DNA from 3 places in the Enterobacter cloacae complex sp. HYC080_NIDB genome. Region 2 is predicted to be linked to each of the others. Evidence: predicted binding sites of a transcription regulator. Region 2 holds the regulator's gene; each other region holds the start of a gene.
The links. Region 2 encodes Fur, which represses iron uptake genes when iron is present. Its sites were predicted from a motif close to ATAATAATGAGAACNACTATCAA; they were not measured.

Region 1 (2,270 bases), 630 kb from region 2:
GTATTGCCGTCGCCGGGGAACCAGTTCTGCACCGTTGAGTATTTGACCTCAGCGTCTTTGTGAATAATGACTTCAACGACCGCCGCGTGCAGCTGATAGCTGTCGCGCACCGGGGCGGAGCACCCTTCGATATAGCTGACGTAGCTACCTTCATCCGCCACCAGAATAGTGCGTTCGAACTGTCCGGTTTTTTCGGCGTTAATGCGGAAATAGGTGGAGAGCTCCATCGGACAGCGCACGCCTTTCGGCACGTAGATAAAGGTCCCGTCCGACGCCACCGCCGCGTTGAGCGCGGCGAAGAAATTATCGTTACTCGGTACCACGGTGCCGATGTACTTTTTCACCAGCTCAGGATGGTCATGAATCGCTTCGCCAAAGGAGCAGAAAATAATCCCCTGCTCCGCCAGCTTTTCACGATAGGTAGTCGCCACCGAAACGGAGTCAAAAATAGCGTCTACGGCGACCTCTTTCCCCTCACGCACGGGGACGCCGAGCTGATTGAACGCTTCTTCCACCTCTTTACTGAGGAAGCTGTTCTCCGCACCGGTCTGCTGTACTGCACCGGGCTGCGAAGCACACGTATCATCGCAGCTGCCGCAGGATGGCGCAGAGTAGTAGCTGTAATCCTGATAATTCAGCTTGTCATAATGGGCTTTCAGCCAGTGCGGTTCTTCCATCTCCAGCCAGGCACGGTAAGCGCTCAGGCGGAATTCCAGCATCCACTCGGGTTCGTTGCGTTTAGCCGAGATGGCGCGCACGACATCTTCGTTGATGCCTTTCGCCAGCTCATCGGTCTGCAGCTGCGTGAAGAACCCTTCTTTATAATTAAGGTGCCCGCCGCTCCAGGTATTTACATCACTCGTTGCTTCAGTATTACGAGACATAGTACCGCCTATACCCCAAAGCTTTCGCCGCAGCCGCATTCGTTCTGGGCTTTCGGGTTATGAAATTTGAATAACTGGTTTAAACCTTCCCGTACATAATCCACTTCCGTGCCGTCGATAAACGGCATGGCCTGCAGCGCGACGTACAGCTTCGCACCGTCGGTTTCAAAGACCAGATCATCTTTTTCGGGTTCGGTGACAGTATCCAGCACGTAGCCAAAGCCCGCGCAGCCGGTCTGCTTAACGCCTAAACGTACGCCGAGGATCTCGGGCTTTTTCGCCACCAGCTCGTGGATATGCGCTGCCGCCGCAGGCGTGAGCGTCAAACCGCGCCAGGCAAAATCGGCAGGATTGAAGGTTTCTGAATGCAGTTCCATAGGTCCACCTCATCTGATTAGCCATCAGGGCATAACACCATGTTAGTGATAACGATTATCACTTCAACCCTCTGTCAGCAGGGGCATTCGGCTAAACCGCCCTTTTTGTCTACTTTTATTAAGCATAGACCCTGTCTGAAGATGCGGGCGGGATGGATGTAATTGTTCAATACTTTGAAAAATAATGGCTTATTTAATCAGCGAGAAAGCGCAAAACGAGGACGTAAAATATGCATCGGAAATGCCTATTTTTAAGATAGCTTTTGCTCTGGAAAGGAGAAAAAACAAAAAAAAGGCCGCAAGGCCTCAGATAATCAGTGGTGAAATGAAACGCTAAATCCCTGCTCACGCCAGTGATCGAGCTGTTCCTGTTGACGGGGCGTTGGCGATGTTCCCGTCCAGACGAAGATTTTTTGCCCGGGGAACAGTTCAGGACGCGGCGAATCAATGGGTTCCGCCAGCACGTCAATATGCCAGCCTTTCTGGGCTAAACGCGCGGCTTCAAGCCAAAGATGTGTACGGTCATCGCATTCCCAGCCAATCAGCAGTGCGTCTTTACCCGCTTTCTTGCGCGATTCCGCGAGGCTTGCAATCGCAAATTCAATCAGGACACCGTCAAACAGACTCGCCATATGGCGTACGGTGTTTTGATCCTGATTCATTCGCTGACGGACGGGTGAAATGATGTTATCGATCAGCGCATCCATCGCGTGATCGCGGCGGAATTCACCGATTTTGGCGCGCAGCTTTGCCGGGCTGGCGTAACGCAGAACGGTCATCATCTCTTCCTGGAAAGAAGCCCAGTTACCCTGAGTCATCACTTCCTTATTTTCCAGCAAGGATTTTACTTTTCCGACCGAAACGCCGCTTTTCATCAGGCGCTTGATCTCTTCGATACGCAGGATATCTTCGTCGTCAAACTGACGATGACCCCCTTCGCTGCGCTGCGGCTTCAACAATCCATAACGGCGCTGCCAGGCACGCAGCGTAACGGGGTTGATACCGCATC
Region 2 (2,270 bases):
TCCTGCGCGATAGCGGTTTCCGCAGGGTTGCCTGTTCTGCTATTATTGCCCTTATCCGTGGCCGAATTGCGCCACCATACCATTAAGTTTCAAGAGGTTATTTTACTCATGGCAATCATCGGCATTTTCTTCGGCAGTGATACCGGCAATACCGAAAATATCGCAAAAAACATTCAGAAACAGCTCGGTAAAGACGTTGCTGATGTGCATGACATCGCCAAGAGCAGCAAAGAAGATCTCGAGGGCTACGACATTCTGCTGCTGGGTATTCCAACCTGGTACTACGGTGAAGCACAGTGCGACTGGGATGATTTCTTCCCAACGCTGGAAGAGGTGGACTTCAACGGCAAGCTGGTTGCCCTGTTTGGCTGTGGCGATCAGGAAGACTATGCCGAGTACTTCTGCGACGCGCTGGGCACCATCCGCGACATCATTGAGCCGAACGGCGCCGTTATTGTCGGTCACTGGCCCACTGCCGGTTACCACTTTGAAGCCTCCAAAGGTCTTGCCGATGACGATCACTTCGTGGGTCTGGCCATCGACGAAGACCGTCAGCCTGAGCTGACCGCTGAGCGCGTAGAGAAGTGGGTTAAGCAGATCCGTGAAGAACTGCACCTGGACGATATTCTCAACGCCTGATTTTCGCGGCGCAACGGCGGTTGCGCCCGTTTTCCAGGTAAAACCGATTAAATTAATTGCTACAAACTTTTAACTTTTTCGCTCAGACCTGTACAATGTTTCCCTGGTAAAATGTGGTTTTCATTTCACAAGTTTGTCGGTGATACCCCATTTTTATAAGCATACTTTGCCTGAGACTTGCAGTTTTCATTTAGCCGTGGCAGTTCTATAATGAGACGCAATATCCAAGGTGCATTTTCTGTCACTTCTTTCAGAAGTGAATCGTTTAGCAACAGGACAGATTCCGCATGACTGACAACAATACCGCATTAAAGAAGGCTGGCCTGAAAGTAACGCTTCCTCGGTTAAAAATCCTCGAAGTGCTTCAGGGTCCAGACAACCACCATGTCAGTGCGGAAGACCTCTATAAACGTCTTATCGACATGGGTGAAGAGATTGGTCTGGCCACCGTTTATCGCGTGCTGAACCAGTTTGATGACGCGGGCATTGTTACCCGTCATAATTTCGAAGGCGGTAAATCTGTATTCGAACTGACCCAGCAGCATCACCACGATCACCTGATCTGCCTCGATTGCGGCAAGGTCATTGAATTCAGCGATGATTCCATCGAATCGCGTCAGCGTGAAATCGCCGCTCGTCATGGCATCCGCCTGACCAACCACAGCCTGTACCTGTATGGTCACTGCGCTGAAGGTGATTGCCGCGAAAATGAACACGCGCACGACGCAAAATAAGTCACGTTCATACTCTGAGCCAGCCGTAAGGCTGGCTTTTTTTTGCCTTAAAAAGCCCGGTGGCGCTGCGCCTGGGCCTACGGACTATGACGCCTTTGTAGGCCCGGTAAGCGCAGCGCCACCGGGCGTAAAGCAACTTAATTATTGTTATTGCGTATCTCGTTCCAGATCTTATCGCAACGCTTCGCGACTTCCTGATCGTTACCCGTTTTACGCGCCTGGATACAGGCCTGATAATCCATCACACGAATATTCTCCTGCGTCGCGAATTGCTCATGCGCCTTCTCTTTCTTCAGCACATTCAGTACGCTCTGACAGGCTTCAATTTTCTCCGGCGAGCCTTGTGCGGTATTAATACAGGCGCTGTAAGCCTCCTTCAGCCTGGAATCTTCCTTCGGTGCCTGAGGCTGAGCGCAGGCCACCAGCCCCGATGCAAGCATCGCGACAATTACGATTTTTTTCATCATGTGCAGTCTCCGGTCCGGCGGGCCTTAACCCGCCGGAAGATTCATCAGAAGATGGTGAATGGGGCAATAACCATGAATTTCACGTCACGTTCATCCTGGAAGATGTTGCCGTAACCGCCCGCATAGCTCGGGATATCGGAGTGGTTGTCATACTGAGTGAAGTGCAGTTTGAACATCGTGCCCTTCGCGCGCCCATCCTGCAGGGTATAGATAGCATCCAGGCTGTAGGAGGACTCTTTCAGGCGATAGTTTGGATCGTAGTACGCATCCGGCGTGGCCATGTCGCCAGGTTTTGCGTCCCAGGCGTAAGCGTAAGAAGCGCCCACTGCCCAACCCGGCAGGTTCCAGTTTTTCAGATCATACATTGCGCCGAAGAAGACCGCTTTTTCACCATCGGCGTTGAAGTCTGAGCGGTTATCCCACCAGATAT
Region 3 (2,270 bases), 1.7 Mb from region 2:
GGCATGCTTTTGTCCATCTCCTGCGCCAGCAGATCCGCTTCGCGCAGCAGCGGGCGGGCGTAATGCACCAGCTCAACGTCGTGATTTCCCGTGTGACGGTCAATCGCCAGCTTCAGGGCATCAATCCCGCGAGCGCGCGTTGAGACCAGCGGCACTACCGGGCAACCCAGGCGCGCGGAGAGGGCATCGACGTCGATGCGCAGCTTTTGTTTCTCTGCAATGTCGAGCATGTTGAGCGCCACGATGCAGGGAATACCCAGCTCCAGCAGTTGCAGCGTCAGGTAGAGGTTGCGCTCGAGGTTGGAGGCGTCGACCACGTTGATCAGCAGATCCGCGTCGCCGCTCAGAATGTAGTGGCAGGCAATTTGCTCATCGAGCGAGGTCTGCGACGAAATGGTGGTCAAGGAATAGGTGCCGGGAAGGTCAACCAGAGTGACCTGATGATCCGTTGTCGTGAACTGGCCTTCTTTACGTTCAACGGTTACGCCTGCCCAGTTACCGACGCGCTGGCGCGCGCCCGTGAGCTGGTTAAATAGCGTGGTCTTGCCGGAATTAGGATTGCCAATTAAGCCAATAGTTAATTTTTTCATTTTTTAGACCCACTGAAACCGCTGGCTTGTTATCGGGATAAGGCTTCGACTTCTATTAATGCGAGGTCTTTTTTACGCAGGACCAGATTTACGCGTCGGGTTTCAATGTGAACCGGATCGCCTAACGGCGCCACGCGCACCACCTGGAATGACGAGCCGGGCAGCATGCCCAGCGAGAGTAGCTTTTGCCGATAGGCCGGGCTTATTTCGCGGGTAAAACCGGTAATCTTCCACGCACTGTCTGGAGTGAATTGCATAACGCCTGCTTCCACGAAAGGTTAAATTATCTACTATGGGATGATAATGAGAATAGTTTTTATCAGCAATAATAAAACTGTGACGGAATGTTGTTTGGTGTATTAATTTACGGCCTGTTTGACCTTGCTCAATATTTGCTGAAATGCGGAGATAAAGAGAAGAGGGTTATTTGTTAACGAAGTGATAATTAGTGGTTTAAATATGGATGCACTCTATTTGTTTTAATTCTTTGCGGCCTGCTTGCCGGGCGGCACTGCGTTTGCCCGGCCTACAAAACCGTAGGCCCGGTAAGCGTAGCGCCACCGGGCGTTTATCACTTAGCGCTTCTTGCCCATCGCGGCCGCCAGCGCATCCATCATCGCGCTATTGCCCGCTGGCTGAGCATCATGCCCGCGCGGTTTTGCCGCTTTCGCGGCCGGGCGCTGGGAGTCACGAGCGCCGCCGTTTCCGCCACGACGCGCGTTGGTGTCGCCTGGCTGCTCGTCCAGACGCATGGTCAGGGCGATACGTTTGCGCTGTAGGTCCACTTCCAGCACTTTCACCTTCACGATGTCGCCCGCTTTGACCACGGTGTGCGGGTCTTCAACGAACTTGTCGGCGAGAGAAGAGATGTGAACCAGGCCATCCTGATGCACGCCGATATCCACAAACGCGCCGAAGTTGGTGACGTTAGTTACCGCGCCTTCCAGCACCATGCCGGGCAGCAGATCGTTCATGGTCTCGATGCCGTCAGCAAAGGTCGCCGTTTTGAACTCAGGACGCGGATCGCGGCCCGGTTTTTCCAGCTCTTTGATGATATCGGTGACGGTTGGCACACCAAATTTGTCGTCGGTGAAATCCACCGCTTTGAGGTTGCGCAGGGCACTGCTATCGCCCATCAGGTCCTTCAGCGCCTGCTGGGTGGCGGCCAGAATACGTTCCACCACCGGGTAGGCTTCCGGGTGAACGGTGGAGGCATCCAGCGGGTTATCGCCGTGGTTGATGCGCAGGAAGCCCGCGCATTGCTCAAACGCTTTCGGCCCCAGACGGCTCACCTTCAGCAGCTGCTGACGGTTCTGGAACTGGCCGTTCTCATCACGCCAGGCGACGATGTTCTGCGCCATCATGCGGGTTAAGCCCGCCACGCGGGTCAGCAGCGGCACGGAGGCGGTATTCAGGTCAACACCGACGGCGTTTACGCAGTCTTCTACGACCGCATCCAGCTTGCGTGCCAGCTGAGTCTGGCTCACATCGTGCTGGTACTGGCCCACGCCGATGGATTTCGGATCAATTTTCACCAGCTCCGCCAGCGGATCCTGCAAACGACGGGCGATAGATACCGCGCCGCGCAATGAAACGTCCAGGTCCGGGAATTCCTGCGCCGCCAGCTCGGAGGCGGAATAGACTGATGCGCCCGCTTCGCTGACGATCACCTTCTGCGCC

Region 1: a site for Fur is predicted at 1,301-1,323, ahead of sufA (Fe-S cluster assembly scaffold SufA). Genes of this name have one in related genera too.
Region 3: a site for Fur is predicted at 888-910, ahead of feoA (ferrous iron transporter A). Genes of this name have one in related genera too.

Annotation. Positions count from the first base shown of each region.
Region 1 covers NZ_CP114212.1:2,578,121-2,580,390, forward strand. The annotation lists gene sufB (Fe-S cluster assembly protein SufB) at 1-884, opposite strand, end outside; gene sufA (Fe-S cluster assembly scaffold SufA) at 893-1,261, opposite strand; gene O1723_RS12215 (MerR family transcriptional regulator) at 1,576-2,270, opposite strand, start outside.
Region 2 covers NZ_CP114212.1:3,203,904-3,206,173, forward strand. The annotation lists gene fldA (flavodoxin FldA) at 109-639, shown strand; gene fur (ferric iron uptake transcriptional regulator) at 927-1,373, shown strand; gene chiQ (ChiQ/YbfN family lipoprotein) at 1,511-1,837, opposite strand; gene chiP (chitoporin ChiP) at 1,885-2,270, opposite strand, start outside.
Region 3 covers NZ_CP114212.1:369,672-371,941, forward strand. The annotation lists gene feoB (Fe(2+) transporter permease subunit FeoB) at 1-590, opposite strand, end outside; gene feoA (ferrous iron transporter A) at 620-847, opposite strand; gene O1723_RS01645 (Tex family protein) at 1,166-2,270, opposite strand, start outside.